DNA from 3 places in the Paraglaciecola sp. 25GB23A genome. Region 3 is predicted to be linked to each of the others. Evidence: predicted binding sites of a transcription regulator. Region 3 holds the regulator's gene; each other region holds the start of a gene.
The links. The regulator sigma-54, encoded in region 3, starts transcription at its own class of promoters, with help from an activator protein. The targets are predictions, from matches to a motif close to GTTGGCACGNNNNTNGNNT.
Positions count from the first base shown of each region.

Region 1: nirB (nitrite reductase large subunit NirB) is a predicted target of sigma-54. The motif match lies at 1,273-1,291, and genes of this name have one in related genera.
Region 2: ABKW31_RS16180 (glucan biosynthesis protein) is a predicted target of sigma-54. The motif match lies at 2,348-2,366, and genes of this name have one in related genera.

Region 1 covers NZ_JBDYKM010000033.1:6,133-16,978, reverse strand. Annotated here, with positions in the region: gene ABKW31_RS21410 (TraB/GumN family protein) at 221-1,081, opposite strand; gene nirB (nitrite reductase large subunit NirB) at 1,459-4,053, shown strand; gene nirD (nitrite reductase small subunit NirD) at 4,064-4,411, shown strand; gene ABKW31_RS21395 (molybdopterin-dependent oxidoreductase) at 4,421-7,231, shown strand; gene ABKW31_RS21390 (glycosyl transferase family protein) at 7,334-8,389, shown strand; gene ABKW31_RS21385 (ANTAR domain-containing protein) at 8,891-9,520, shown strand; gene ABKW31_RS21380 (CmpA/NrtA family ABC transporter substrate-binding protein) at 9,554-10,663, shown strand.
Region 2 covers NZ_JBDYKM010000014.1:65,006-75,851, forward strand. Annotated here, with positions in the region: gene ABKW31_RS16170 (saccharopine dehydrogenase family protein) at 1-765, shown strand, start outside; gene nspC (carboxynorspermidine decarboxylase) at 920-2,059, shown strand; gene ABKW31_RS16180 (glucan biosynthesis protein) at 2,468-3,928, shown strand; gene mdoH (glucans biosynthesis glucosyltransferase MdoH) at 3,916-6,039, shown strand; gene ABKW31_RS16190 (DUF2127 domain-containing protein) at 6,089-6,550, opposite strand; gene ABKW31_RS16195 (hypothetical protein) at 6,589-6,726, opposite strand; gene ABKW31_RS16200 (mechanosensitive ion channel domain-containing protein) at 6,874-8,196, shown strand; gene ABKW31_RS16205 (D-cysteine desulfhydrase family protein) at 8,233-9,234, shown strand; gene ABKW31_RS16210 (thioredoxin) at 9,262-9,735, opposite strand; gene ABKW31_RS16215 (LysR family transcriptional regulator) at 9,779-10,690, opposite strand; gene ABKW31_RS16220 (hypothetical protein) at 10,770-10,846, opposite strand, start outside.
Region 3 covers NZ_JBDYKM010000003.1:287,222-298,067, reverse strand. Annotated here, with positions in the region: gene ABKW31_RS08595 (UDP-glucose--hexose-1-phosphate uridylyltransferase) at 1-553, shown strand, start outside; gene galK (galactokinase) at 559-1,722, shown strand; gene ABKW31_RS08585 (hypothetical protein) at 1,777-2,496, opposite strand; gene ABKW31_RS08580 (DMT family transporter) at 2,607-3,479, opposite strand; gene mgtE (magnesium transporter) at 3,483-4,838, opposite strand; gene ABKW31_RS08570 (HPr family phosphocarrier protein) at 5,002-5,277, opposite strand; gene rapZ (RNase adapter RapZ) at 5,310-6,155, opposite strand; gene ptsN (PTS IIA-like nitrogen regulatory protein PtsN) at 6,157-6,600, opposite strand; gene hpf (ribosome hibernation promoting factor) at 6,616-6,903, opposite strand; gene ABKW31_RS08550 (RNA polymerase factor sigma-54) at 6,929-8,410, opposite strand; gene lptB (LPS export ABC transporter ATP-binding protein) at 8,480-9,205, opposite strand; gene lptA (lipopolysaccharide transport periplasmic protein LptA) at 9,205-9,756, opposite strand; gene lptC (LPS export ABC transporter periplasmic protein LptC) at 9,719-10,285, opposite strand; gene kdsC (3-deoxy-manno-octulosonate-8-phosphatase KdsC) at 10,282-10,836, opposite strand; gene ABKW31_RS08525 (KpsF/GutQ family sugar-phosphate isomerase) at 10,836-10,846, opposite strand, start outside.

The sequences.
Region 1 (10,846 bases), on a different contig from region 3:
ATCAGCAAATCCTACAAAAGCTCACTTATCTTAGTGTCTATCTCTTTGTCTGAATTATTTTTCTGCTTTTTCTTGCGATCGGTGTGTCTAAACGAAATTGCCTTTAGCAATATGGTTGAGTGTTTGCTTGGCGCCTTTTTGAACAAACAAAAAAAGCGCTGGGTTGCAGCAACTCAGCGCCTTTTTATTATTTACCTAAAATGCAGTGTAGATACAGTGCTTATAGTTTTTCGATTTTATAACCTTTTGCGGCTAATTTAGTTAATACACTATCAGGGCCGGCTAAATGCAGACCGCCAACTAAGATGAACTCTGTAGGTTGATCTTGTAACATGACTTCAATTTTAGGCAACCAATTATTGTTACGATCAACTAAGAGATCTTGATAAATCTGTGGATAATCTGCTTTGAAATCATCGATTGATACGTCTGCCATGGCTTGCATATCGCCTTCACGCCAGCTGTCACGAAGGGCGTTGATGGTTTCAGGTAATTTTTTGATATCTTTAATGGCGTAGTCGATCATGCCGCTTTCATCTTCTTTACCTAAGTTTACGATAAAGTCGATTTGTTCATCAGGTGTTTCAAACCACGATTGGGGTTTTCCATCGGCTTGTGATTTGTTCGCGTAGAACTGATCAACCCCTTCGCTGGTAAATCCAAGGGCCTGTAACTCCATAATACTTAGCGTGATAGCGATTAAACTGGGCTTTAAGGTAGCCATTGCTGCTATGGGTACATTGCGCTGTTCCATATGCTGTTTAAGCGCTGCGTAGGTATCGGCGTTTAAAACTTTATCGATGGTAGTGCCATCAGAGTAAACTAACTTTGCCATCATTTTTTGTTGAAACTCAAGACCGTTAACCGCAACCATATCGGTCTCAAATACCACTTTATCGGCAGCCTCATAAGCAACATCGTATTCGCTAGGTAGGGGATAGTCTTCTGGACTAAGAATATGAATGGTGCCGCCAATATAAAGCGTGTGCTTATCTGAACTTACTTTCCATACCGAAGCCGCTTGCACTGATAATGTTGCAGTGGCTAACAATAATAAACTACATAGTTTGTTAAACTTCATGTTTTTTAAATTTCCATTTGATCAAGGTTAAAAAAGAAGGCCAAGGATAGCGTTGTTTGTGAAGTATGAGCAAACTATGTTTGCGCTTTTGGGATTGCGCTATCGTAGAACGTTTGCACCAAATTATAACGTGCATGCCGTGCAGTCAGTATATGTTTATATTTAACTTATTGAAATTTAAGGTTTTAATTTTTGGCATTAAATCTGTATAAGTTAAAAATACTTAGATAAATTAATCGTCGATTTATTTGTAACTTATTTTGACTCAAAGCAACAACTGCGTTGGTTTGAGTCCGGCAAAGAAGCCCGCGTCACTGACTCGTATCAGTGACGCGGGTTTTTTTTGTCATCATTTTAGCCAAAGGTGAGATATGTCAATGTCAGCACAAGTAGTCAGCATTCAAACAAACCGTATTGTCGTAGTCGGAAATGGCATGGTTGGCCATCATTTTGTTGAGCAGTTAATTCAGCACAATAATAATCTTAGGGCCGATCAGTCGCCATTGCATATTTCAGTCTTGTCTGCAGAGCCTCGATTGGCTTACGATCGGGTACATTTATCCGAGTATTTTTCAGGTAAAACCGCACAAGAGCTGGCACTGACAACACCCGAGTATTATCAACAACATCAAGTTGATTTTAAGCTTGATTCTGCGGTGGTTAATATTGATAAATTAGCCAAAACGGTCACTACCGCACAAGGTGAGATCTTACCTTACGACAAGCTGGTATTAGCCACGGGCTCGTTTCCCTTTGTGCCGCCAATTCCTGGTAATGATCAGCCCCATTGTTTAGTTTACCGCACAATTGAAGACCTAGAGGCCATTAGTGCTGCGGCTAAGGTGAGCCACGTTGGTGTGGTTGTTGGCGGTGGATTGTTGGGTTTAGAAGCGGCAAATGCCTTAAAAGAAGCAGGTTTAAAAACTCATGTTGTGGAGTTTGCTCCGCAGTTAATGGCGGTACAGGTTGATGTAGGTGGTGGCCGTTTATTACGCAGTAAAATTGAGGCATTGGGCGTGCAGGTGCATACCCAAAAAGCCACCCAGGTGATAGAAAAAGGCGAAAACTGTCGCTACAAAATGTGTTTTGCCGATGGCTCGTTTTTAGAAACTGACATGATTTTGTTTTCAGCTGGTATCCGCCCACAAGATGCCTTAGCCCGAGAGTTTGATATTGCCATCGGTGAACGTGGTGGCATCAAAGTGAATAATTATTGTCAAACCAATGTCGAGGATATTTACGCTATTGGTGAATGTGCCCTGTGGAATAACTTTATCTTTGGTCTCGTGGCGCCGGGTTACACCATGGCAAGGGTTGCCGCTACACATATTTTGGGTGGAGACCTAACGTTTTTGGGTGCAGACATGAGCACCAAATTAAAATTGATGGGGGTTGAAGTCGGCTCAATTGGTGACGCCCATGCAAAACAAACAGGTGCCTTATGTTACACCTATGAAAACCAACCCTTGGGTGTGTACAAAAAGATAGTGGTAGATGCCACTAAACAAAAACTACTCGGGGCCGTATTGGTGGGCGATACGTCTGACTACGATACCTTGTTGCAATATGCGTTAAACGGCATTGATTTACCTGAACATCCTGAGAGTTTGATTTTACCCGCCAATGGCGCTGCTAAACCTGGTTTGGGGGCTGATGCTTTGCCTGCTACTGCGACCATCTGTTCCTGCCACAATGTATCTAAGGGCGACATTATTGCAGCCTTTGATGGCGGCGCCTGCAGTGTTGCTGATATTAAGTCTTGTACCAAAGCCAGTAGCGGTTGTGGGGGCTGTTCAGCTTTACTAAAAAGTGTGTGTGATAATGAATTAACCAAACGCGGTGTCGAAGTAAAAAAAGACATTTGTGAACATTTTGCGTATTCCCGTCAAGAGCTTTTTCATCTGGTCAAAGTAGCTAAAATCCAAAGTTTCGAGACCTTGATTGAACAACACGGCAAGGGCCTTGGTTGCGAAATATGTAAACCTGCGATTGCTTCTATTTTGGCTTCCGTATGGAATGAATTTATTTTAAAACCCGACCACGTGAGTCTGCAAGACACCAATGATACCTATCTAGGTAATATGCAAAAAGATGGCACCTATTCCATCATTCCGCGTATTGCTGGCGGTGAAATTACCCCAGATAAACTCATAGTGCTGGGCCAAGTGGGCAAAAAATATAATTTATATACCAAAATTACCGGCGGCCAACGTATCGATTTATTTGGTGCTCGGGTTGATCAACTGCCTGATATTTGGAAGATTTTAATCGATGCAGGGTTTGAAACAGGCCATGCCTATGCCAAATCATTACGTACCGTTAAATCTTGTGTGGGCAGCACGTGGTGTCGTTATGGGGTACAAGATTCGGTCGGGCAAGCGATTGAACTAGAGAATCGCTATAAAGGTTTGCGGGCTCCGCACAAGATAAAATTTGCGGTATCCGGGTGCACCCGAGAATGTGCTGAAGCTCAGAGTAAAGATATCGGCATCATCGCCACTGAAAATGGCTGGAACCTCTATGTTTGTGGTAATGGCGGCATGAAACCTCGTCATGGCGATCTATTTGCTACTGACTTAGACACGGCCACTTTGGTGCAATATATAGACCGCGTGTTGATGTTTTATGTCCGCACCGCTGACCGCTTGCAGCGTACCTCGGTATGGATGGAAAACCTCGAAGGGGGCTTAGACTATTTAAAGCAAGTGGTGATTGAAGATTCATTGGGCCTGGGTATTGAGTTAGAAACTCAGATGCAGCACATAGTTGATTCTTACCAATGTGAATGGAAGACGGCCCTTGAAAATGAGGAGTCACGTAAACGCTTCCGTCAGTTTGTTAACAGCGATAAAACCGACACCAATATTGTATTTGTGCAAGAAAGACAGCAAATACGCCCCGCAACGGCTGAAGAAAAGCTGACATACCAACAAGTACATCAGGCGAAAGCCAACAACACTGAACTGGTGTAAGGAGCTGATAATGACAAATGCAACAAATTGGTTAACCGTATGTCAAGCCAGCGATTTGGTTGATAACTCAGGTGTATGTGCCTTAGTTAACGAGCAGCAAGTGGCTTTATTTAAAATTAAACAGGCTAAACATGAACAGCTGTTTGCCATCAGTAATTGGGATCCTATTGGTGAGGCCAATGTGTTGTATCGGGGCTTACTGGCCTCTGTTGGCGATACCATAACGGTCGCATCACCTTTGTATAAACAACATTATTGTCTTACAAGCGGTGCTTGTTTGGATTCAGACGAGTTCAGTGTGCGGGTGTATCCCATACGTATTGAGCAGCAGTTAGTCCAAATTCAGTTAGTTAAGTAGAGTTAGCCGATGTCGCACAGTCTGCCAATAGCTCCTATCAGTAAAAACACCTTAAACCAAGGCGCCTGTCTCGTGTCGAGTACCTGTCCTTATTGCGGGGTGGGCTGCGGTGTTGACATATCAGTTGAGTACCTAGAGGCCTCACTGAGCAAGCTACCCATTGCGCGACTAAGCGCCATAAGCGGTACTAAAGAACACCCTGCCAATTTCGGCCGCTTATGTGTTAAGGGCAGTAAATTATTAGAAACCAACGGCACAGTAGGGCGCATGGAGGAACCTAAGATCGCTGGTAAGTCGGTCAGTTGGCCCGTGGCTATTGCCAAAGTGGCGGATACTTTTAGCGATATTATCGCCAAACATGGGCCACAAGCGGTGGCATTTTATGTATCGGGGCAATTGTTGACCGAAGACTACTATGTGGCAAATAAGTTGATGAAAGGCTATATCGGTAGTGCCAATATTGATACTAACTCACGTTTGTGTATGTCATCTGCGGTAACCGCTTACAAACGAGCCTTTGGCGCTGATGCCGTGCCGTGTTGTTACGAAGATTTAGAACTAACTGACTTACTAGTTTTGGTGGGGTCTAACGCAGCCTGGACACATCCGGTATTGTACCAGCGCATTGAGCGCGCGAAAAAACAAAATCCCGCTTTAAAAGTGGTGATAATTGATCCACGTATTACCGCCAGTTCACAGTTGGCTGATTTACATCTAGCCATTAAACCGGGCAGTGATGTAGCATTATTTAATGGATTATTGGCCTATTTGGCCGCTAATAAGGGCCTTGATCAGGCCTATATAAGCAATTTTACGGAAGGATTTGAGTCAGCCTTGGCCCTCAGTGAGCCATGGACCCCAAGCCAAGTAGCCCGCGAGTGTGATATCAGTCCCACAAAATTAAGACAGTTCTACCAATTATTTATGCAGCAAGATAAGGTCGTCACGGCTTATTCTATGGGGGTTAACCAGTCCACCAGTGGTGTAGATAAAGCCAATGCCATTATTAATTGTCATTTAGCCACAGGTAAATTGGGCCGCGAAGGCTGTGGCCCCTTTTCGTTGACCGGACAGCCCAATGCAATGGGCGGGCGAGAGGTCGGGGGCTTGGCCAATATGCTTGCTTGCCATATGGATCTTGAAAACCCACAACATACCCAATTAGTGCAAGACTATTGGCAGTCGCCCAAGATTGCTCGTTCAGCAGGTCTAAAAGCAGTGGATTTGTTTGACAAAATTCACGATGGCAGCATCAAAGCGGTATGGATCATGGCCACCAATCCTGTGGTGAGCATGCCAAATCGTGACAAAATTATCGCAGCCTTGAAAAAGTGTGAGCTAGTAGTGGTCTCAGACTGCGTTGCTAATAACGATACCCTTGAGCTGGCTGATGTATGTTTACCTGCGACTGGCTGGTCAGAGAAAAATGGCACTGTAACTAATTCAGAACGGCGCATTTCTCGGCAAAGAGGTGTATTACCACCTTTTGCTGAGTCTAAACATGACTGGCAAATTATCTGTGATGTGGCCAAAGCCATGGGATTTACCCAAGGTTTTGCTTACCAATCAGCCTATGAAATATTCAGCGAATATGTCGGTTTAAGCGCCGAGCAAAATAATGGTAGCCGTGCGCTAGATTTGACTGCTTTACGCCAACTCAGTGTCCAGCAGTATGAACAATTAAGGCCGATACAATGGCCTGTTACTGCAGCAAAACCTGCAGGGACTGCTCGTTTGTTTACAGATGGTCATTTTTATACCAAAAGCGGTAAAGCACAGTTTATTGCTCTAGAGCTTAAAAAGCCGCAGCAACAGACCTCAGAAAATTTTCCTTTTGTACTTAATAGTGGCCGTATTCGCGATCAGTGGCATACCATGACCCGTACGGGAAACAGCAGTGAACTGACAGCCCATATTTCTGAGCCTAAACTTGCCTTACACCCTGCTGATGCAGCACATCTAGATCTTGAACAACATGACTTGGTTAAGCTAAGCGCTGGTCATACGACAGAAAAAAGTCAGGTCGTACTGAGAGTAAATCTGGATGGCAAACAGCGCAGGGGAGAGCTTTTTGCTCCTATTCATTGGAGCGGCGTCAACGCCTCGCATAGTGCGATCGCCGCTTTGTATACAGATGCTAACGATGAGTTGTCGGGCCAGCCAGAATTAAAACATGCTGCGGTTTGTATGACTAAAGTCAAGTTTGTTTGCCAAGGCCAGTTGTTTATCAAACATCCATTACAGGCCACGGTATTACGCGCTTGTTTTGACTACTTTGTAGCGACACCGCTTACCCAAGGTCAGTTGATTAATTTTGCTAGCAATCAAAGTGCCACTCAAATTAAGCAGTTACTGCAAGCTTACTTACCACGCTATGACGAGTGGATGGCTGCTCAAGTAGATCAGCAAGAAAATATTTATGCACTAAGTGATGGCAAGTTTAGTTTAGCCCTTTTTATCAGCAGTGCTCCTCATGCTGAGATGGATGAAAATTGGATCAGCCAATTGTTTGCCCAAGAAGCCCTTAATGAAGATTCAATCAATGCCTTACTCAGCGGCCAAGCGGCTGAAAATTTTAATACCGGTTCTTTGGTCTGCAGTTGTTTTAAAGTAGGCGAAAACACCATTAAGCAAGCTATAGTTGCGGGATGTCAGACTGTCGATGCCTTGGGTGAAAAATTAAAATGTGGTACAAATTGCGGCTCATGTAAGGCAGAGTTGAGTCAGTTGCTTAAACAGCATCAAAGCCTGCCAAGCCACACACATATCAGCAATAAGCGAATAGATAACAAAGGCCTTTCAGTTGTGCAATTGGATTAAATTCAATTGTGCCGGTCAGAGGACAGAACTGAGAATGTGTCACCTTGTTTTCGGTTTGCTGCTACCTTGCTCAAACTATCACTCTTAGCGAATAATTGACCTATGCCAGACGAGCAAATTACAGATTTCAAACACTTTATCCGGCTTATTGGCCGCGGCCAACGGGCCGGACGCACATTAACGATAAGTGAAGCGCAACAAGCGATGAGCATGGTGATTAATGGGCAAGTGACACCTGAACAAAAAGGTGCGTTTTTAATGTTGCTGCGGGTGCGCGAAGAAACGGCCGAAGAACTTGCGGGTTTTACCTTAGCGTTTAGAGCCTTCAACCACCCAGACTTAGCGGGTTTGAATGTTGATTTAGATATGGGCTGTTATGCCGGCAAAAGGCGACATTTGCCCTGGTTTTTATTGGCATCCTTATTACTGGCACAAAGCGGTAAACGTGTGTTTATGCACGGTACTCATGAGCCTGATTCAAAGCGTTTGTATTTAAAAGAAGTATTGCCGCAATTAGGCTTGTTGGTATCTACCACGGTTGACGATGCTCGCAGTAGTTTAGAGCAGGTGGGTTTGGCTTATATGGATTTAGCGTCGTTTAATTCTCCCCTTGAAGAGATTATTCAGTTACGCGAGCAATTTGGCTTGCGCTCTTGTGCAAATACTTTGGCCCGTATGCTTAATCCAATCAGTGCTCCTTTCAGTTTACAGGGCGTATTTCATCGTAATGTTGATGAAAAACACAGTCAAACAGCCTGCTTGTTAAAAGCAGCCAATATTGTCTGTTTTCGTGGTGAGGGAGGAGAAGTTGAGTTTAATCCGGAACGTGATGTGACCTTACATTTGGCACGGCACGGGCAAGCAACAACAATGGAATTACGTTCTTCCACCCAAAGTTGGGCCCTAAAACCCAAAGAGTTGGTGGTTGCGCAGATGGTCGACCTTTGGTGTGGGCAAATTCAAGATACCTATGCAGAGCAAGCTATTATAGGCACTTTGGCTATTATGTTGGTCTTAACTGAGCAGTTGCCGTGGCCCAGTGCACAACTGCAAGCAATGCAACTTTGGCAGGCGCGCAGTACTACCTGGCCCTTGAAATTACCCAAACTTGAGTCATCTTTGGTATTTAATACTCAAGGTAAGTTTTACGCACATTAATAAGCCAAGCTTGGTACTGCGAGTTTACGCTGAAAACGCTGACTGACGTAACTGCAATCGATCTCATACATTGCTATTTTATCGACACAAATTTACATTCTTAAATTTCCCTTGTGCCATATTTTGGTGCAACTGCACGGCCAAATGACACAAAAAAATAACATTTAGTTTATCAATCAAGGATTTGTTAGTCGGTGATTATGACTACGCCTGATATCACAGTCCTTACCTAAGTCATGAATAAATATTATTTTATATATCAGCTAGATAAGCCCAATTTTAAACAAGGGTAAACGCAAATGAGCGAGTAAAAATTAACTGTAGGGCTGAAGGTACGGTAAGAACTGTTCGAAAACGCGGTATTTTTGTGCACTTTAGCTGTTGCTTTTGGCACAAAATATAAGATAAAGAACATTCCTGATATTTAATCAATGTTCAAACTTATTGGCTTAGGGTTTGCAATATGAAGTGATAAGTAGCCACAAAGTTAAAAAGTCAATCATGTCAGCAAAACCCCTGCGCCCAACAGCAAACAATTCATCGCTCAATCAGGATGCGGAGCTGTGCATATTGCTTATTGATGAAAATGAGCAACGAGCTGAATCTATCAGCTGCGCACTCAATAACTCCCGTTATCGCATTAGTCATTTAGCCAGTCCTGGTGTGTCACTACTTAAGCAAGTTGATGAGATTCAACCTGATATTATAGTCATGGATATTGAATCTCCCAGTCGCGATATATTAGAAAGTTTACAGGCTATTTCACATTTTAACCCTAAACCTGTGGTGATGTTTGCTACACAAAACGACACACACACCATCAATCAATCTATTGAGTCGGGTGTCAGTGCTTATGTGGTGGGAGATATTGATCCCGTTAGAGTAAAGCCCATTTTAGATGCTGCCGTCGCCCGTTTTAGAGAATTTCAAAAATTAAAAAATGAGCTTACCGATACCAAGCAGCAGTTGGCGTCGCGTAAGATTATTGATCAAGCCAAACGTTTGTTAATGAAAAAGAAAAATTTAAGTGAAGATGATGCGTTTCGAGCGATGCGCAAAACCGCAATGGATACCGGCCAAAAGCTTGATGATGTAGCAAAAACCTTAATCTCGCTATTAAGTACATTGTGATTTTGTCAGGCTAAAGAAAAGATAGGCACAATTATGATAAAACCAGAAAAAATTAATTTGACCTTGGGATTCATTCCCTTGACGGACTCTGCGCCTTTGATTGTTGCCAAGGAGCTGGGTTTTTTTAGCCAGTGGGGCTTAAATGTCACCTTGCAAAAACAAAACTCGTGGGCGACTTTACGCGATAAATTACATGCGGGTTTGTTAGATGCGGCGCAGATGTTAGCACCTATGCCACTGGCTAGTACACTTGGACTCGGCTGTCAGCCGACCGCGGTCATTACCCCCTTGGTGCTGAGTTTAAATGGTAACGCGATTACCTTGTCAGAAAAGCTCCATCAAGAAGTGATTAAAGAAAATAAAATCACCCATCTTACCTTACCCATGGCAGCGTATTTACTACAAAAGGTGATAGCCACTCGAAAAGCGCAGCAACGACCTAAATTGGTATTTGCGACGGTGTTTCCCTACAGTTGTCATTTTTATCAGCTTAGAGACTGGTTAGCCTCGGCAAATATTACGGATAACGATGTTGATATCATCGTGGTACCGCCGGCGAATATGGTGGCCCATTTACAAAGTAGCGAAATTGATGGCTGCTGCGTGGGTGGCCCCTGGAATGCTAAAGCGGTCAGGGCAGGGACAGGCTTAACCGCTTTAACCTCCTTTGACATTTGGCAGGATTCACCCGAAAAAGTGTTAGGATTATTAGAGAGTTGGTACAAAGTTAATCCTAACACCGTCTTGGCACTAACAGCGGCTTTAAAACAAGCTTGTATTTGGCTGGAGTGTATTCCTAATCGTTTTGAAGCGGCGCGTTTATTGTCAGCTGAACGTTATCTTGATGCCTCTGTTGATGTTATCGCGCCTTCGCTGATAGGGAGTTGTCTTACCCATATTAGTATGCCGCCCAGGGCAATACCCTCATATAATCAATTTTCTAAGTCAAACAATGGCTCGATTAATATCCCTGAATATGTGCGGGGCGAATGGTTGATGAGTCAGATGCATAATGCCGGACAGTTAGCGGGCATCGATATTCCGCCTGATTTAGTTAAAAGAGTGTTTAGACCTGATATTTATCATCAAATGCGGTTGACCTTGGAGGATCAAAAAGTGCAGTTTTTCAGACATTCAGGATAAGTTGATCTTTATTTAAGCTAGGAGGCAACTTGGCGTAGCACAGTGTTAGGGCAAGTTGCACTAAGTTGATAAGAGTCATTATTAGTTAATTCGAATGTTTTTATTTAAGTTGTTGATATGTAAGGGTTATAAATGTTGGCATCTATCCTGCAAAACAATATTGAGTCAAATGTGTTTTAAACG
Region 2 (10,846 bases), on a different contig from region 3:
GTATATACCGCCTACGCTGCAAAACACTATTTTGACGAAATTCATTACCTCGATATCGTTGATTGTAACGGTGGTGATCACGGACAAGCTTTTGCCACTAACTTTAATCCTGAAATCAATATTCGTGAAATTACACAACGTGGTCGTTTCTGGGAAAACGGCGAGTGGAAAGAAACCGACCCCTTGAGCGTGCGTGAAGATCTGGATTATCAAAATATCGGCGTACGTGCTTCTTATTTGATGTTCCATGAAGAATTAGAGTCCATTGTTAAGCACTTTCCAAGCTTAAAACGTGCGCGTTTTTGGATGACCTTCGGCGATGCTTATCTAACTCATTTGCGTGTATTGGAAGGCATTGGCATGACAAGTATTGCGCCGATTGACTTCCAAGGGCAGCAAATTATACCTTTAGAGTTTTTAAAAGCGGTGTTACCAAACCCTGGTTCATTAGCAGAAGGGTATACCGGTATGACGTGTATCGGTACTTACATTACCGGTATGAAAGACGGTAAAGAGCGAACTATTTTTATCTATAACAATTGTGATCATGCCGCTTGTTATGAAGAAGTAGGTGCCCAAGCGGTTTCATATACGACTGGTGTACCTGCAATGATTGGTGCAGCGTTGATGCTTAACGGAACCTGGAAAAAACCAGGCGTGTGGAATATGGAGCAATTAGACCCAGATCCCTTCATGGAATTACTCAATGTACATGGCCTACCCTGGCAAGTAATTGAAGTTGAGCAAAGCCCGTTTAAAAAATAAGGCTAAAGCTAAGAGCTGCGAGCTGCGAGCTGCGAGCTGCGAAAAAGACTAAAATCTTTGCGTTCGCAGCTCAAGGCTTCTTGCTCTTTTTTCTTTAACAGATCAATGATCTCGGACCTTATTGGTCCTCACCGAAGCTAAATAAGTTAATCCTATGAATGATCCTATGTTGAACCCCGCGATACCTTCACCTTGTTATGTTTGTGAAGAAGCCAAGCTCGAAGCTAATCTTAAATTGATGCAGCGAGTACAAGAGGAAAGCGGCGTTGAAATTATATTGGCCTTAAAAGCCTTTTCAATGTGGTCCACATTTGATTTGGTCAAACAATATTTACAAGGTTCTACCGCCAGCGCGGTATGGGAAGCGCGCTTAGGTAAAGAAACCATTGGTAAACAAGTTCATGCCTTTTCACCCGCGTTTAAACCCGCAGATATTGATGAACTCGTCGATTTAGTCGACCATATTTCTTTTAACAGTTGGGGCCAGTGGCAGCGTTACAAACAACAAATATTAGCTTCATCGGTTTCACCCGGGATTAGATTAAATGCAGAACATCGTGAAGCCGAAACCGAACTGTATGACCCAAGCGCGCCCGGTTCTCGCTTTGGTATATTAGCCAAAGATCTAATTGATGTAGATTTAACTGGTATTGAGGGTTTTCATATTCACAACCTCTGTGAATGTGATTCTTATGCCACCGAACGTACTATCTTGGCGGTAGAAGCAAAATTCGCTCAATACTTTAGCCAAATTAAATGGATAAATTTTGGTGGCGGTCACCTGATGACAAAAAAGGGCTACAACCTTGAGCATCTCATCGCCACATTAAAAGCGTTTAAAGCCCGTTACCCCCATCTTAACGTCATATTAGAGCCAGGCTCTGCAGTAGCATGGCAAACAGGCCCCTTAATTTGTGAAGTGATTGATATTGTCGAAAACCGTGACAAAATTGCCATAGTCGATATGTCTGCTACTGCACACATGCCAGATGTACTTGAAATGCCTTATCGCCCTGAGGTACGTGGCGCTGGCAAAGCCGGTGAGTTAGCTTATACCTATCGCTTTGGTGGTAATTCTTGCCTAACCGGCGATGCAATTGACTTATATAGCTTTGACCATGAACTGCAAATTGGTGAACGCATTATCTTTGAAGATATGATCCATTACACTATGGTTAAAACTACCTTTTTTAATGGTGTTGAGCATCCATCTATTGGCATACTGCGCAAAGATGGCTCCTTTGAGTTAGTGCGTAAATTCACTTACGAAGACTTTAAAAACAAATTGTCATAAATAACCAAGTAATACTTACCCTCCATTTTAAAAATGTGGGCTAAGTATCTGTATTTCAAGACTGAACCATGCCAACCTATCAACCAAATCAAGGGGCTTAGTTTATACTTCAGCCTAGGTTAGCTGTCTCAAATTAGATACAAATTTTCCAATAATGATAATAATATCTCCCACTAAAAGATGACAATGCGGCTTTAAGCACGATGAAGCTACATTTCTTCTGTGTTAAATGCGCGACATTGTTGCAGCAAAGCGACATTACTATAAATAACCGGGATAACTTTTAGAGTTGGTACACATTCTGCTTTAAACACCCACAAGTAAGTGGTTAATTAACATTTGTAGCAAGGAAATTTTATTTTGCGCAGTCAATTTTTTTATTCTCTAATAATGTCTAGCATGCTTCTTATGCTATCTAGCTTGGTCAAAGCCCAAGATGATCGACCAACCTACTCTTTCAATAGGCAATGGTTCGAAGAGCAAGCTAAACAACTCGCCTCTGAACCTTATGTTGAACAAAAGCTCCCCGTCGACAGTCCGCTTAACAATCTGAGTTACGATGACTATCGCAAAATTCAATTTCAACGCAGTGCTACTGTGTGGAAAAACGAAGATCGTAACTTTCGATTAAGTCCTATGCACCCAGGCTTTTTATTTAAACAGCCAGTAAAACTGAATCTTATCGTGGGCGGAGTTTCCAGACGTATTTTATATACCAGTGAAATATTCAATTATGATAAAGAACAAAAAGCGGCCAAAGAAACACAAGCTGGGGGTTATTCTGGGTTTAAACTAACCACCCCTATCAACAAACCAGATATTTGGGATGAATTTTTAGTTTTTCAAGGTGGTTCTTATTTTCGTGGTTTAGGTAAGGATAATTGGTATGGCTTATCAGCCCGCGGACTAGCCATCAATACGGCAAAGCCCTCTGGCGAAGAATTCCCCTCATTCACTGAGTTTTGGATAGAGCGACCAAAAGAAAAGGCGACAACTATCGTAATCCATGCCTTGTTAGAAAGCCCCTCGCTCACCGGCGCCTTTACCTTCAAAGCGACACCGGGCGAAAATACCGTTATTGAAGTATCAAGCACCTTGTATCCTAGAAAACAAATTGAGGCATTTGGCATCGGTTCTTTAACCTCTATGTTTTTATTCAATGATGTAAACCGAACCCGTTTCGATGATTTTAGACCTGCGGTGCACGACTCTGATGGTTTATTTATGATCAACGGACAGAATGAACGAATTTGGCGTCCACTGACTAACCCTCGTAAGTTGCAAGTATCAGTATTTCAAGATACTGCACTCAAAGGGTTTGGTTTGTTTCAACGTCATCGCCAATTTACTGACTTTGAAGATATGGAGGCCAACTATGAAGCACGGCCTTCTGCTTGGGTTGAGCCTATAGGCACGTGGGGACCTGGCCATGTTGAACTGGTTGAAATTCCGACCAATTCTGAAATTCACGATAATATAGTCGCATTTTGGCAACCCTCTGAACCGCTAAAAGCCAACAGAGCCTATTCTTTTGAATATAAGATCTCTTGGGGCTCGCTCTTTAAGGCTGAAGACAAGGGCGGCCGTATCCTGTCGACAGCTACCGGTAAATCACTAGGAAGTGAAAATATCCGAGATTTTGTTATCGATTATGATTCGATGAATCTGCCAGAGAATATAGAGATTCATGCTACAGCCAGCACTGGCAAAATTGTCGGTACCATCCAGAAGTTTATGCATCAAACTGGTTTGTATCGGGTTGTAATTAAATTTGAACCAGGCCGAGAAGATCTTTCTGAACTTCGGGTATCCTTATCCAGCAAAAACCAAACTTGGGGCGAAACGTGGCTGTACCGATGGAACCGTTAAATATGCAAGGTGAGCAAAATAATATGCATCGGCTTGCCACACCAGCTGAATGCCCGTTAGATATGCCACCACAGGATTTTAAGCGGCACAGTAAAATCGTTTATCGACGCCAAGCTTGGACAACTTGGCTGGCGCGCTTAATTACTTTTGGTGGAGCCACTAGTTTAACCGGATTTGCGACATACCAAATGGTATTAATAGTGTCACAGGTTGAAGTCACGGTTTTGCAATGGTTGATGGTTGGATTTTTTGCCCTAACCTTTGTTTGGATTGCCTTAGCTGCATGTGGAGCAATAGCAGGATTATTTTTTCCAAACAAAATACCCAGTCCACAAGCAGACAGTCTTCTAGGTAAAAAAACCGTATTGCTGATGCCCATTTATAACGAAGATGCTGCGCAAACGTGTGCGGCATTAATGAGTATGGGCAAAGCACTGGTTGCTGAGGGTGTCGGCCAGCATTTTGAAATTTTTATCATTTCAGACTCAAATAAACCCGAGGTGTGGGTCAAAGAAACAGCAGCGGTGCATCAACTGCAAACCGCTTTACATGGTGACATTAAGGTATGGTATCGACGTCGATTTAACAATAAAGCCAAAAAAGCTGGCAACGTGCACGAATTTGTTAGTCGCTGGGGTGGGCATTATGACTATATGCTGATACTCGACGCTGATAGTTTATTGTCAGCATCAACCTTACGCACCCTAATGACTGAAATGGCCTCTGATCCGCACAGTGGAATTATTCAGACCTTACCATGCCTTTATCGGGGTAATACCTTGTTTGCTCGGCTACAGCAGTTTGCTGGCACCATTTATGGCCCAATCGTAGCCAAAGGTATTACTGCGTGGCAAGGTGACGATGGCAACTATTGGGGCCACAATGCCATTATTCGCGTTAATGCTTTTGCGCAAACGGCAGGTTTACCCACCTTGGGCGGCAACAAACCATTTAGTGGTGACATACTGTCTCATGATTTTGTTGAGGCGGCATTAATGCGTCGTGCAGGCTGGTCTGTGCGCATGCTACCTGACTTAAAAGGTTCGTGGGAAGAAAGTCCACCGAGTTTATCAGATGTCGCAATTCGAGACAGACGCTGGGCACAGGGCAATATACAACATTTGGCGGTACTGTCGGCCAAGGGTTTAAGATGGCCCAATCGTTTTCATATGCTAACGGGCATTATGGGCTATATGGCCTCACCTATTTGGTTTGCTTTGATCCTGATCGGTATTGTAATGGCCGTGCAAATCCATTATGTCAATGTCGAGTATTTTTCCGATGAGCTCAGCTTATTCCCTCATTGGCCTGTGTTTGATTCTGAGCGCATGATTCAATTGTTTGTGCTGACCATGGGTATACTGTTAGTACCCAAAATTTTGGGTTTACTGCGCGCCATATTCACTAAACAACTGAGACAGCCTTTGGGAATTATCCGTCTATTGCTCGGCGCGATAATAGAAATTGTTTTTTCAGTACTCTACGCACCCATCTTTATGCTAATCCACAGTAAACACATGCTTGATATTTTTCGCGGGCGTGACTCTGGCTGGTCTACCCAGCAACGTCAACATAAGGGTACGGATTGGCTGCACCTGTTTCGAATGCATATTTGGCATACCTTAATTGGCGTCGTGATGACTGCAATCTTAGTTTATTATTCTCCGCCTTTACTGTTTTGGTTGGCCCCAACTTTAATCGGCTTGCTACTGTCGATACCACTTTCAGCTTTAAGTGGCAGCAGCATACTGGCAAAAGTCCTGAAGTTTTGTGGCTTACTTAGCATTCCTGAAGAAGTAAATATGCCTGCTTTGATGCAACAAAGAGATGAGTTTGAACAACTATTTTCGGCACAAGTCGCTGAACTTAATATTGAGTATTTGTTGAGTCACCCCTTGCACAGGGAGAATCACTTTTCAATGACTCAAGCACCTCTTGTACCTGTGCGTGGTCATCCTCCTTTAGATAAAATCAGTGTTGAACACAAAATTGCTGATGCCCAATCACCACAAGAGGCTATCGCTTGGATGACGGATAAAGAAAAATTAGCCTTGTTAAGTGATCGCCAGTTGTTTGCATCCTTATTGGCCATTGCATCCACCCAAAACTGAATTTAACGATACCCAACGCTGATGCCCAGCCCTTTTGATTAGCGGGGTTTCAGCGCTCGGAACGGGGTGATTTAAACATTAAATGCATTAGATAAACCACAACCACAAGATTAACCAACAGGGCTGACACGGTCAGAAAATTAAAGTAGATGATGATTTCACGGATCTCAAAAGGAATATAAACCGCGCCACTAATCAACGCAAACCACTCTGTCCAAGGTTTTTGATGCCACAATCCATAAGCTTCAATAAAGCGGATTAAGGTATAAAGAATTACGCCAGCAGCCACTAAATTAACATTTTTATCTGAGACTTGAGCAGCGACCGTTATTAACACATTAGGATAGTGGCTGGCAGGGTTGAGGTGTAAATGTGTGACTAAACGCTCGGCAACAAGCTGCAAATTTTGACCCGCCAATACATGTAACCCTAAGGCGACAATAAACGCCAGCCCCCCTTTAGCGGCCTCCAATATGGCGATCGTACGCAATCCATTCAGTTTCCCTGACATCTATTACTACCTTTACTGCTAAAAAAAGTAAAACAGCTTTAATTTGCCGTGCCGACTAATACTTGCGGTGCACCGCCAGAAGAAATGCGTACTGCATCAGCGGCCACAATTTGCATCGCTGGACTAGCCAAGGTTTGCTGCAATGCGTCCATTGAAGGAAAAGGTAAGCTAAACATTTGATAGAAGGGGGCAGGTCCTAACGGCGTTGGTAGAAACGTAGTTGAAGACTACCACTACCTTGGTAAACCACCAACGAATTCAAAGCATGAAAAAGCAAGGATGACGTAGTACTATTAAGTAAAAATGGGAATACCGGGTAAAGAATGAATACAGACTTATTCAGTCCATATATAGATGAAGGTTTGCGCATAGCTCAGCAGGCTCTAAGCACGCCATATACCTACACGCAGATAGGTATTGTTTTGTTGGTCTACGTTTTTGCTTATTTTGTAGCAAGAAAAATCCGCAACAGTATTGGTATAACCCATAATATTCCTTCTGAAACCGCCCACCCTCTGCATAAGCTCGCCTTTCGTTTAGGTGGGATTATTTATCCTTTGGTTTCCATTACCTTACTGCGTATCTCCACTGAAATAAGCGGACACACTGCCCATTCTGCTTGGGTCATCAACAGCGCTTATTTTATCGCTGTCCTGTTGTTTTTTCATTTTTGCATCAAAGCCTTTGTGACCAATCGCTTTGCCGCTAATTTATTTAGATGGGTAGGTTTACCCACATTAATTTTACATCTTTTAGGCTATTTGCCGATTTTCATTAGTGAATTAGAAGAAATATCACTCGAAGTAGGCAATGTCAGTGTCTCGGCTTACGGCGTATTGCGCGTATTAATTTTTGGCACCTTACTCTTTTGGCTAGGCCGTGCATCCAGCAGTCTTGGCAAAGATATTATTCGTAAACAAGAACATCTTGACGTACCTACTCGTGAGGTTTTCTCAAAGTTGTTTGAGGTCGCCTTATTTTGTGTTGTATGTTTGCTGCTACTCAATGTAATGGGAATTAATCTAACCACTTTAGCCGTATTTGGCGGAGCGGTAGGTGTCGGTCTTGGTCTTGGTTTACAGTCCATTGCGTCTAACTTTATTTCAGGCATTATTATCTTGCTCGACCGCTCATTGACAGTTGGCGACTATGTTGAATTAGATGAAAATACCAAAGGGTTTGTGCGCGAGTTTCGCATGCGTTATGCCGTGCTAGAAACCTATGACGGTAAAGATATTGTTGTCCCCAATGAAATGTTTATTTCATCGCAGTTTATTAATTGGACCCACAAAGATCCGAAACAACGTTATCGAGTCGACTTTTCAGTACCCTATGCTACTGATGTACGTGCCATGGTTGAAATCATCAAAGTCCTAGTGGCTGAGCATCCCCAAGTGATCAGCGGGGAAGACGTGCCATTCGAGGAACGCCCTGATTGTGAAATAGACAGCTTTGGTGATTCAGGCATTAATATGTTTGTAGAATTTTGGATGCAAGGGGTTGATGACGGTAAAAATCGGGTAGGGGGAGACTTAATGTTGAGCATATTAGAGACATTAAAAGCACACGACATCCATATGCCATTCCCACAACGTGAAGTCACTATTTTAAACCCCGATATGATTAAAAACCCGGTGAACAAATAATGCTCACTATAATCGTCGTCCCAAAACGAGAAAATAATGTCTGATTCGCCAATTATTACTGATAGCTTTAAACGTCAATCTTTGGGTTTTTTCCCCACTCCCTTTCACTATTTAGCTAATTTTAGTGAGGTTCTCGGCGGACCTAAAATTTTCATTAAACGTGATGATCTTAGCGGCTTAGCCTTCGGTGGTAATAAAACACGTAAGTTAGAATATTTATTGGCGGAGGCTTTAAATAATGGCTGCGATTGCATAATCACCGCTGGTGCCGTGCAATCAAATCACTGTCGTCAAACGGCTGCGGCCGCAGCTTTATTAAAACTGCCTTGTCATTTGTTATTAGGTGGTGAAAAACCACAAACAGTTAACGGCAACCTACTATTAGATTATCTATTAGGCAGCAAGATATATTGGCAAGGAGAACACCGTAAAGGTGAAGGTATCCCTGACTTAGTTAGTTTGCTCACCCAGCAAGGTCATAAACCCTATGTCGTGCCATATGGTGGCTCTAATGAAGTAGGCGCACTTGGCTTTGTTAATGCCCTGCAAGAATTACAGCATCAGCTTGTTAACACACCAATTAGCCATATTGTGTTTGCCTCTTCATCGGGTGCAACCCATGCTGGTTTGTTGGTTGGCAAAGCATTACTACAACAGAGCTATCAGTTGATTGGTATCAATATTGATAAAGACGAAGATGCAAAAAAACCCTTTAAGCAGGTTATTGTCGACTTAGCTAATCAAACGGCAAGCTTTCTTGGCAAAGACTGTCGTTTTGAACTCGACTCCATTGATTTATTGGAGGGCTTCACGGGCCAAGGTTACGGTGTTTTAGGTTCAGCCGAACAAGAAGCCATCAGCTTGCTCGCTAAAAGTGAAGGCATATTGCTTGATCCGGTTTATACCGGGCGTGCTATGGCAGGTTTGATTGACCTGGTGCGCAGCGAACAATTGCCCGCATCTGCCAACGTCTTGTTTTGGCACACGGGCGGCAATCCAGCATTATTTGCTTATGCTGATAAATTTACCGAGTGGTAATCAACCACAGAGCCTTAAGAGTTAAACTTAAGGCAGTAAACCAGCTAAGTCCTCGCCGAGACTAGTGACGGGTCTTTCGATAATTCGCCCTAGTTCATTTTCACCATCAAATAAAATAATAGTCGGCGTATAGCGCAAATCTAAACGACGATAAGTCCCAGAAGGCTCTTGCTTGTTATGATTCACTGCCATGAGCTTTAAGTTAAGTTGGCTTAATTTGGCGGCGTCTAACAACTTGAGTAATCTGGGCACTTCTCGTTCACTGTCGTGACACCATGCACCAAATAGCACAGTGATAGACTTACCTTCAAGTTGCTGGGCGGCAATAATTTCCGCTGGACTAGGTTGATAAACTTGATATTCCGCCAAAAAACCTGGATAGCTAGATAATAATTGCTGGGCAGTGACATCACCGACTAAGTCTTCTGGTGTCTGTGCTACCGTGCTTGTTTGACAACCCAGAATAAAGCTGAGCAATAATCCTATAAACACCATGCGCATATGCCATTTCCTTTTTGCTTGACAATCGTTCATTACATATTAACTACGACTGATTGACCGCTATGCTTAATATTTCATCTTGCTTGGGAAGATTGAGCAAAAATTCGATGAACTCAGTCAACCCCACATGATTCACTTCTTTCAAAAACGCCACGTTTAACGAACAACTAAAGTCACCACAATCATCCACCTTAGTCAGCAGGCCTTTTGTTACATACTCTTCCGCTATTGATACCGGTAATAGAGCCATACCGCCCTGAGTCAACAGTAAATCTAAGGCAATACGAATAGAACTGGTATTAAACTTTGCCTCCTTCGTTTTAGGAAAAAGTTTTTCTACTTCGTCACAGGCCTTGCCATGCCAATCTAAGCTAATATAGCGCTTAGCGGTTGAATCAATATCCTCTCCCCCCACCTGCTTTATATATAAACCCAGCGGTACGGTTAATAAGGGTAAAGTTTCTATTTGGTCTGATTTGAGTGGTTCGCTAACCACGGCTAAGTCAATCGTCCGGTTATGTAACTGGCGTAACAATAGCTCGTTAGTCATAATTTCAGCACGCACTGTCAAAGCTGGAAAATATTCGCTAATGCAATTTAAGGCATTACTTAAATATAACTCCCAGGCATTGGGTGTGCCGGCTAATGCAATATGCTGTACATTAAAATTGTTGATCGCCTTTACGGCATCGTTCAAGGTCGCCGCTAAGGTTTCAGCGAAAGGAACAAGTTTTTGTCCAGCCACCGTTAACTGAATACTATTTCTGTTTCGTATAAATAAGGGACTATTAAAATACTCTTCGAGTTGTTTAATTCGGGCACTTACCGCTGACGGGGTAAGATAAAGATTTTCTGCCGTCTTACCAAAATGGCGAGTTTTAACCACTTCAAGAAAGGTAACGAGGAAACGCACATCCATAGATAAAGCTTGTTGCTGGGTTGATAAGTAATTCATACCTTGATTAGGGCTGAAATTCAATACTTAACATGGGTTTTTAGCATAACCATGTTAAGTATTGTTCAGTTACACAGAATTAGTCTGGTAACTTAGTGATAGGAGCATAACCTTCTGACTCTAATTCTTCATTTACGCAGGTCAAAAGATATTGGG
Region 3 (10,846 bases):
TGGACAAATTTGGGCTAATGATTTTATTCCAAATGAGGTAGCAAAAGCGGAAATAAACCAAAAAACTTATTTTGACAAACATAATAGTGCCTTGCTACTGGATTACGCCCAAAAAGAATCTGCCGATGGCAGTCGCACGGTGGTTGAAACTGAGCACTGGATCGCGGTTGTACCATATTGGGCCGCATGGCCTTTTGAAACCTTATTGATGCCTAAGTTTAAATGTGCACGTTTAGTGGATATTAGTGCTCAGCAAAGGGCTGATTTAGCCGTCGCCATCAAAGAATTAACAAGCCGCTATGACAACTTATTTCAATGTTCTTTCCCTTATTCAATGGGCTGGCATTGGGCACCTAACGACTTAAGCGAAACTGATCATTGGCAGGTACATGCCCATTTTTATCCGCCCTTATTGCGTTCAGCAACAGTGCGTAAATTTATGGTCGGTTATGAAATGATGGCTGAGCCACAGCGAGATTTGACGCCAGAACAAGCAGCCGAAAAACTGCAACAAGTCAGTAAGCTACACTACAACGAACAAGCAGGAAAATAAGCATCATGACAAGCATATTAAAAACGAGAATTAACACGCTTGATGCGGTTTTTACCGCCAGTTTTGGTTATGCGCCGGGTCGACACTTTCAAGCACCTGGTCGCGTTAATCTGATCGGTGAGCATACCGACTACAATGATGGTTTTGTATTGCCTTGTGCGATTGATTATCAAACCTTAGTCGCGGTTTCGCCCCGCGACGATATGACAGTCCGAGTTGTTGCCCTTGACTATGAAAATCAACAGGACGAATTTAGTCTTGATAGTGAAATTCTGCCTCATAGCTCACAACAATGGAGCAACTACGTGCGTGGTGTGGTTAAGCACCTTCAACTGCGTGGTATGGTCATTGGCGGGGCAGATTTAGCTATAACTGGGAATGTTCCTCAAGGTGCAGGTTTAAGCTCTTCAGCGTCCTTAGAGGTGGTTGTTGGCGAAACATTTAGGCAACTTTATCAGTTGGCCATGAGTCAGTCTGATGTGGCATTAAACGGCCAAGCGGCGGAAAATCAGTTTGTGGGTTGTAACTGCGGCATTATGGATCAGATGGTCAGTGCCTGTGGGGCCGAGCATCATGCCTTGTTGTTAGACTGTCGCTCGCTTGAGACTCAATTGATTTCGATGCCTGAGTCATTGTCTGTCATGATTATTAATTCCAATGTTAAGCGCGGCTTGGTCGACAGTGAATATAATACTCGTCGCCTGCAGTGCGAAGAAGCAGCTCGAATTCTAGAAATTAAAGCCTTACGTGACATTAGTTTAATTGAGCTACAGCGTCAAAAAGACAAAATGCCAGCTTTAGTTTATAAGCGTGCTCATCATGTTGTTTCTGATAGTGAGCGCACACTTTTAGCAGCTGAAGCATTACGTAATAACGACCTGAGTGCCTTGTCGGATTTAATGGCCGCATCACATATTTCGATGCGAGATGATTTTGAAATTACCGTCGAGCCAATTGATTATATTGTTGAATTGTTGTCGTCTTACTTAGGTCAAAATGGTGGTGTGAGAATGACGGGCGGTGGCTTTGGTGGCTGTATTGTTGCACTTATGCCTCATGCTTTGGTGGATGGGGCAAAACAATTGATAGCACAAAAATATCAAGTTAAAACCGGCATTAAAGAAGATATCTATATTTGTAAAGCCAGCAATGGAGCCGGTGAATTGTAAAAGTTAAGGCTGATGACGAATTTGTCGTCATCAGCAAAAGTAGCTATATAAAGCTTAATTTATGGTCTCGTGCGGCAGGTTTTGTAATCTTACAAGGTCATCATGTAGCCTAGTTGCCCACTGTTTGAATACCCTGCGCCAAGCGTAATTTTGTGAGGACTTATTATTACTCTGGGTTTGTAAGGATAAATCGCCAGTTATTATTGTCATATTACCGGTATTTACTTCCATTCCATCTTCAATAATAGCTAACAGTTCAGCAGTTTTTGAATCTGCAATAACGACTTGAATAGTAATGCTGCCGGTGCCTTTTTTATTTGCACTTACGCCCACGGTATCCATGCTTGAATCTTGGTATCGTTTACCATAAGGCATAAAATTAATAAGGCGAAATTCAATTGCCAAGACATTCTCACCTCCTTGATTCGTTGGCGTTAAACCTTGGCGCTCGGAAAATATTTTCAAAGCAAAGTCATCAAAGTATTGGCAAATTTGATCCATTTCTTGCCAATTAGAATCGCTCCAACTATCTACCAACTCTTGTTCCGCACTGTTATCAATTGTTAAACGGTCGAACTGCATGGGAAAAAAAATCACTTGTTTATATTTACTGAATACCGCTGGATCGGAGATAACAAAGCGGTCAAATGAACTGTCGGTAATTTGCACTAGATTAGAATCGGCAATAGCTTTAAAGTTCGCCACATTAGATTTATTGGAAGTCGCGCAGCCGGTGATTATGAGTAGAATAAGTGCAAGGTATATTTTTAACATAATCTCATCCCGAGTTTGTTGGGAGCCCAATATAACATGGGGAATTTATCGGTCTTATTATGAAATATGTTTACGTTAAAATAGAATTTCTGAAGGATGCCGTTATTCGATTAAGCGGGAATTTTTTGTTTAAACTGTGATAGGAGTACCAACAAAATACCGCCCAAAATGAGACAAGAAGATAGTAATAGATGCCAAGTAATCCCTTCATGAATAAACAAAATACCGCCTAAGGCAGCCCAGATGGGCACAGAGAGTTGACTGACTGCGGCGACACTTTTATCTAGTTTGGGTAAGACTTTATACCACAAGCTATAACCTAAACCGGAAGCAAGTGCACCGGAGGCAACACTGTAAACGAAACCTAGGAAGGTAATGTGAGTATCACCAAAGAAGTAGGCAACAAACAAAGCCAAGACACAAAGGGGAACAAGGCGAATGAAATTGCTACTGGTATCGAGCAGTGGTGATACCGATTGACTCCCTATCAGGCTGTACATACCCCACGCTATTCCTGCCACGATCATAAAGATGAAAGTCAAGCCATTGGGTTTATCTAGTTCAGGATAGACAAAATAACATAGACCCATTAGTGAGATGGCAATGCCGATACTTTCCAATACGGATAAACGTTTACCACTTAGCAGTGCAGCACCAAGCATAGTAAATTGAACTGCGGCAAAAAGAATCAAAGCACCTGTTGCTGTGCTGAGTCCTACGTATGCGTAAGAAAAACCAAGCACATAGATAAGTAAATTTACCGCCCCTTTACTGCTACCATATTGCATAAAAATTTTTGCAGAATGGGCGTTTTTAGCCACCAATAAGAGCCACAAAATAATGGCGGCTGATAAGAGCCGAATAATTGAGAAATCTAAAGGGTCAACCCATTCAACTTTAAGGGCCAATCGACATAAAATAGAATTGGCAGCAAAAGCGAGTAAAGCAATTAGGGTGAATAGAAATAGTTTTTTAGTCGACATTTTTTAAATCAGCAACCAGCTTGCGGTACCTAAAAAAGCGAAAATGCCTACGACATCGGTAATAGTAGTGAGTATTACACTGCCAGCTAGGGCCGGATCAATACGCAACTTTTTCATGATCATGGGTAAGGTAGCACCAGCGAGGCCAGCAGCGACCATATTGATTAACATGGCAAAGGCGATAACCGCCCCGAGCATTAAGTCTTGTTTCCACAACGCGATTACCGAGGCAATTAATACCGACCATATCACACCATTCAAAAAGCCGATGGCGAGCTCTTTGCTTATTAACCATTTTGCGTTACTCGCACGCACGTGGCCCAAGGCCATGCCACGTATCACCAAGGTCAGTGTCTGGTTGCCGGCTACGCCGCCCATGCTCGGCACTATGGTATTAAGTATGGCTAATACAGCCAATTGGCTAAGAGCCGCTTCAAATAAATCACTCACTGCCGCCGCCATTAAGGCAGTAAATAAGTTGACACCTAGCCAAATAGTACGCCTTTGAGTACTTTTAAAAACTGGTGCAAAGGTGTCTTCTTCATCATCTAAACCGGCCATACTCATCATGGAATGTTCAGCATCCTCACGAATAATATCAACCACATCATCAATGGTGATACGGCCTACCAGATGATTATTTTCATCCACCACAGGGGCAGACAACCAATCGTAGCGCTCGAATAAGCTGGCCACTTCATTATCTGGCATATTGACCGGGATGGCTTCTGAACTTTTTATTAATGTATGCACTTTAGTGTCGGAGGCGGCTGTGACTAAAGTAGTGAGAGAAACGCCCCCTATCAACTTATCGTCGCGATCGACCACGTACAAAGTATCAGTATTTTCTGGAATTTGACCTTTAAGACGAAGATAGCGCAAAAACACTTCAACACTAATTTCAGGACGCATGGTGATAGTGTCGGTGTTCATAATGAAACCGGCGGTTTCTTCACCGTATGACAAACCCTGCTGGGCGCGGAGTCTGTCTTGCTCATCCATGGAAGCTAGTAAATCTTGTGAAACGGCTTCCGGTAAACCACTGAGGGTTTCGACTAAATCGTCGGTGTCCATTTCCTCAAGAGCGTCAGCCAGTTTTTCTGGTAACATTTGACGGATGATGCCGTTACGCACATCTTCTGATAACTCTTCAAGCACATCACTGTATGAATCTGGTTCAATCAATTGCCAAATTTCAGTTCTTATGCGGCTGCGGCTCGACTCTAATAACAAAGCTACGTCACAGGGGGCGACACTGCGTAACATCGCTTGCACTTGCACAAAATCACCGCTATCAAGCGCCGAGTTAATGGCCTGTAATTGAGAGTTGGTGCTTTTTGCGTCGAATGTATCAGGCATAATGGTAGACAGTTTGTCCTTAAAAATGGATTGTCGAATGATATACGTTACTAGTAGAAGGATTAATATTTAAAGAGTAAACCTAGTGAGCCTAGCAACAATGTTAGTTCAGAGTGAATAGTTTAGTTGGATTAAAACATGATTATAATGATCGAACTCAGTATCACTCTTGTTCGTTAAAACGTCCGGCTATCAACGCTTCTACTGCAGCCAAGGCTTCGACCGCATCTTCCCCCTGACTGACGACATTGAGCTCTTTACCCTGATTACCCTCCAGCATCATTAAACCTAAGACACTGTTGGCCGATGCTTGTTTGTCGCCTAAATGTAAGGTCACAGTAGCGGAAAATTTGTTAGCTAATTGCACCAACTGGGTTGCAGCACGGGCATGTAAACCAAGCTTGTTTACGATGACTATTTTTTTTTCAAGTATAGGCATAATTAGTCTGTCATATCTTCAAGGTGAAGTGCTTATTGATTTAAGGTCCGGTGCCTAATTTGTACATCAGGGTGAGAATCACTAAAGGTCTTAGCTAAGGCTTCAGCCACATACACCGAGCGATGTTGTCCACCGGTACACCCAATGGCTATGGTTACATAACTGCGATTGTTACGCTCCAAATGGGGTAACCAAGTCGCTATTAAATTTTGTATTTGCCATATAAATTTAGTCACTAAGGGTTGAGAACCTAAAAATATTTGTACCGGACTATCTAAGCCAGTCAAATGTTTAAGGTCGGGTTCCCAGTGTGGATTTGGCAGAAATCGAGCATCAAATACATAATCGGCATCCTTAGGAATGCCGTACTTGAAGCCAAAGGATTCAAACACCAAGACAAGTCTAGAGCTTTTTTTACCCAAAATTCTTTCACGCACCAATTCAGCGAGTTGATGAACCGATAATTGGTCGGTATCGAGATAAAGATCGGCGCGCTCAGCAATAGGTGCAAGTAGTATTGATTCTGCTTGAATAGCTTCGGCTAGTGATTTATTTTGTTTCGAAAGAGGGTGCAGACGACGGGTTTCACTGAACCGTTTGACTAATATGTCATCACTCGCATCGAGATAAAGAATTGTCATATGCCAAGTGGATGGCAGATAATCGAGTATCTCCACCAAATCATTCGGGTCTTTGGGTAAGTTGCGTACATCGATACTGACAGCCACTTGATCATACTCGTCAACCACAGTGTGAGTCAGAGTGGGCAATAGATTGACGGGAATATTATCGACACAATAATAACCGAGATCTTCCAATGCTCTTAAGACAACAGATTTGCCAGAACCAGAACGGCCACTAATAATAATCAGTTTCATATCAGTTCATCACCTTAAATAATTCTTCATCGCTTTGAGCTGCACGCATTCGATTTAAGGTGTCTTTATCAGTGAGTTTTGCTGCAATAACTGACAAGGTTCCAAGATGTTCATTCGCCTGTTCTTCTGGAACCAATATTGCGAAAAAGATATCAACGGGTTGTTTATCGATTGCATCGAATTCGATGGGCGTATCATTGGTCATAACCACAGCAACCACTTTTTTGAGATCTTTTAAACGGCCATGTGGCAATGCAATTCCATTACCGATACCGGTACTGCCCATTTTTTCTCGGTTCATTAAACTGGCGAGTATCGTGGCCTGATCAATATCGACAATATGCTTACTCGCGATATTGCTGATAAGTTCGAGGATCCGTTTTTTACTGGTACCCTGCACTGCACATAAAGTGCAGTCAGGGTGAAGAACGTCTTTAATTTCCATTATTTACTGAGTCACTTAATGGCGTTTAGCTTTTTCCTTGTGCTTAATCACTTGTCTATCAAGCTTATCGATTAAAGCATCAATGGCGGCATACATGTCTAAATGTTCAGCATTGGCGAAAACTTCTGCGCCACTAAGGTGAAGGGTTGCTTCAGCCTTCTGATTCAGCTTTTCAACATTTAAGATGACATGTACATTATTAATATGATCATAGTGTCGTTCAAGTTTAGTAAATTTTGAATCGACATAATCGCGTAGTGAATCGGTAATTTCTAAATGATGACCAGTTAGGTTTATTTGCATATCGCCTCTTCCTTTTTTAATTTGCCTATAAAAGACTCTTACGTTGGTTAGACGGAGGGATCAATAAAGACTCCCTATATTTTGCTATTGTTCGCCGAGCCACGACTATGCCTTGGTCAGCCAACAGTTGAGCAATCTTACTATCACTCAGAGGTTTACTGGGTTTTTCGGCTGCGACTAATTTTTTAATCAATGCCCTAATTGCTGTTGAGGAGCATTCTCCTCCCACATCTGTGGCAACATGACTAGAAAAGAAGTACTTGAGCTCAAATATACCTCTGGGGGTATGCATATATTTTTGGGTTGTCACACGTGAAATAGTTGATTCATGCATATCCACCATTTCTGCGACATCATTTAACACCATTGGTTTCATCATTTCTGGACCATGTTCAAAAAAACCAATTTGCTGCTGTACAATGCAATTGGATACTTTGAGTAAGGTCTCATTGCGACTTTCAACGCTTTTAATAAACCATTTGGCTTCTTGTAAATGCGAACGGATAAATTGACTATCAGTACTATTTTTTGTGCTCTTGCTCATGGCCGCATATTGCTGATTGACATTGAGCTTGGGCAAACTGTCAGGGTTGAGTTCAACCATCCAACGGCCATTTTTTTTAGTCACGGAAACGTCAGGGATTACATACTCGGGTTCGCCGACAATAAGCGCGCTACCCGGCCTTGGATTCAGAGTTTGCAGAAGTCGCATTGCTTCACGCAACTCATCTTCTTTTAGACGAGTCTTACGCATTAAGGTACGGTAATCTTTGCTACCAATTAAGTCACAATAATCGGTAATAAGCATCTTGGCTTCAGCTAACCAAGGTGTTTCGATAGCAAACTGATTTAATTGGATCAATAAACATTCTTGCGGACTGCGTGAACCAGAACCGATAGGGTCAAACATTTGAATGCGTTTAAGTACACACTCCACTTCATCTAGTTCAATTTCTTCATCGTACAAACTAGCGAGGACTTCGTCCGCACTAATAGTCAGGTAACCTGACTCATCAATAGAATCAATAATGGCCATGGCGATAGAAATATCTGTATCACTAAAATGCGTGAGGCGCATTTGCCATAACAAGTGTTCTTGAATATTGTCGGTGGTTTCTCCCTGAAAAACTTGGTCGTCATCAACACTAAAGCTGCTTGAGGACATAGAGGGAGCTGATGACGCGCTAATGTATTCGTCCCAGGTGCTATCTAAGGGCAAATCTTGAGGAATATCATTGTTTTGTAATGCATCCCCAGTCTCAATAGTTGCAGCATCCACTTCGACCCGGTCGTTTGAGCCATCAGAACCAAAATTAGTTTCTAAAGCACTATCACCGGTGGGATTTTCGAAGGGGTCAGTTACTTCTAATAATGGGTTAGAATCTAAAGCCTCTTGAATTTCTTGTTGTAAATCCAAGGTAGAAAGTTGCAATAGCCTAATCGCTTGCTGCAATTGAGGCGTCATCGTGAGTTGTTGGCTAAATTTTAACTGTAAAGAGGGTTTCATTTACTTCTTATGCTTAGTCCGTTGGGGTTAATTTAACCGTGCGAAATATCATGCCATGCCATAGCTTTACTATAGCCTGAATTGCTCACCAAGGTATACATCTCTTACACGTTGATCACTTAATACTTCTTGTGAGGTTCCGGCAGCAATGAGTTCACCATGGCTGACGATATACGCTTTTTCGCATACATCGAGGGTTTCTCGCACATTGTGGTCAGTGATCAGCACGCCTATACCTCTATCGCGCAAATGTTGGATAATCTTTTTGATATCATTAACCGATATGGGATCCACTCCAGCAAAAGGTTCATCCAATAAAATAAATTTTGGCTCAGCCGATAAGGCCCTTGCTATTTCAACCCGACGTCGTTCGCCGCCTGACAAACTCATGCCTAAGCTGTTGCGAATATGATTAATATTAAATTCATCTAATAGTGCATCAGCCTGCATTTCTCTTTGTTCAGTTGAGAGCTCTTTGCGCGTCTGTAGTATGGCCATTAAATTTTGATATACCGTTAATTTGCGAAAAATTGAAGCTTCTTGCGGTAAATAACCAATACCTTGCCTAGCGCGCACATGCATTGGTTGCAGTGTGAGTTCCTGTTGGTCGATAAATATTTCGCCCTTATCTAAGGGGACCAAGCCTACAATCATGTAAAACGTGGTTGTCTTGCCCGCCCCATTAGGGCCGAGTAAACCAACAATTTGCCCAGACGATACTTCTATACTGACATCCCGCACTACTTGACGTGATTTGTAGGATTTTGCCAAATGGGTCGCTTTTAGAATGGCCATTATGGTTGTGGATCCTGTTCAGGAATGGTTTGGGTTTTGCTGTCTTTAGCTTCGGGCTGTAAAATCGTTATAACTCGGCCACTACCTTGGTCTTGACCTTGTGCCATGATTTGCTCAAGTTCCATGTTAAAAATAATCGAGTTGCCTTTGACACTACTACTATTTTGTTCTACTTCAGCATTCCCCTCTAGAGACAAGGTCCGTGTTTGGCGGTGATATTCAATTTTATTGGCTGTGGCATGCACCATTTTGCCATTTTCCTGACGTTGGGAATATTTAGCGGGTGAGCCCATCGCCACAAACACTTCTTTATCTTGACCTTTGCTGGCATCAATCTCCATTTCATCAGCTTGCAGCACCAATGAACCTTGAGTGATAAGGACACTGCCTTTGTAAATTGACTTTTTGGCAATTCGATCCAAGAACGATTGCTCAGACGCGATTTCGATGGTTTTAGAAAAATCATCTTTACCAGCATAACTTATGGTTGAATAACCAACCGCAAGGCTGATACTAATGCCTAGTAGTAGGTTGGAAAACGGTTTTAACATGATCAAATAACTCATATTGTTGGGTCTCAAGGTTGGCCTTAAAACCATTGCTGTTAATGACATAATTGGGCCCAGTGATATTGACATATTGGTCTGAGCTCATGGTTTTGTCACTTAAATTTATTTCTACAAACTGAGTATTAACCTTCTGAGCCAGATTATCGTCGTCAACACCTGATATTTCGACGTCTGTCTCAAATTGCAAACGTTGATCGTCGTACAAAGTACCTTCATTTGCGGTGATGTTCCAAGGTAGCCCCGTCTCAGAAAACAGCTTATATTCAGGGCGTTTAAACAAAGTAAAGCCCAGTAAATCAAAGTGCTCCATTTTCTCAGCGGAGACCTGCTGACTCATTTTTCCTTCTTTATCATACAAGGTACTTCGCATAGTCAGTGCTTGATAATTAGGCACCCATGCTTCTTCAGTTTGAGCTTTAGGCTTTATTTCTTCTTCATTCAACCAATTGGGAACACTTAAGCCGAGCGCTAATAGAAATAATAAGCTGATGCAAAGTGTTACTCTATTCATATGCTAGCACCATAGTTGGCATTCAGTTTACCTTTTGCCAGTAAAATTAAATCGCAAATTTCACGCACAGCCCCAAACCCACCACTATGTTGGGTGACATAAGTGGCTTGTTGTTTAACGCTGGGATGGCCATCGGTCACGCTAAAACATAAGTCGCTTAATTCAAACATGCCTAAATCAGGAATATCATCGCCCATGCTGGCAGTATATTTAGCTGAAATATTGAGTTCTTTCTGCAATTCAGCCAAAGCTGAATGTTTGTCTTCACAACCTTGAATAATATGTTTCACGCCAAGCGCAGTCATGCGCTGTTCAACGATATTGGAACGTCGTCCGGTAATAACTGCTACCTGCACACCAATACTTTGCAAGGCCTTTACACCGTATCCGTCTCGCGTGTGAAAGGCTTTGAGTTCTTCGCCCTGTTGTCCAAGGTAAATACGGCCGTCTGAGAATATACCGTCGACATCACAAGCTAGTAGCTTCACGCGGGAAAATAATTTCAAGGTATTCTGTGATAGTGGCCCATACAAGGTATCTATTGATGCCATTAAATAATTC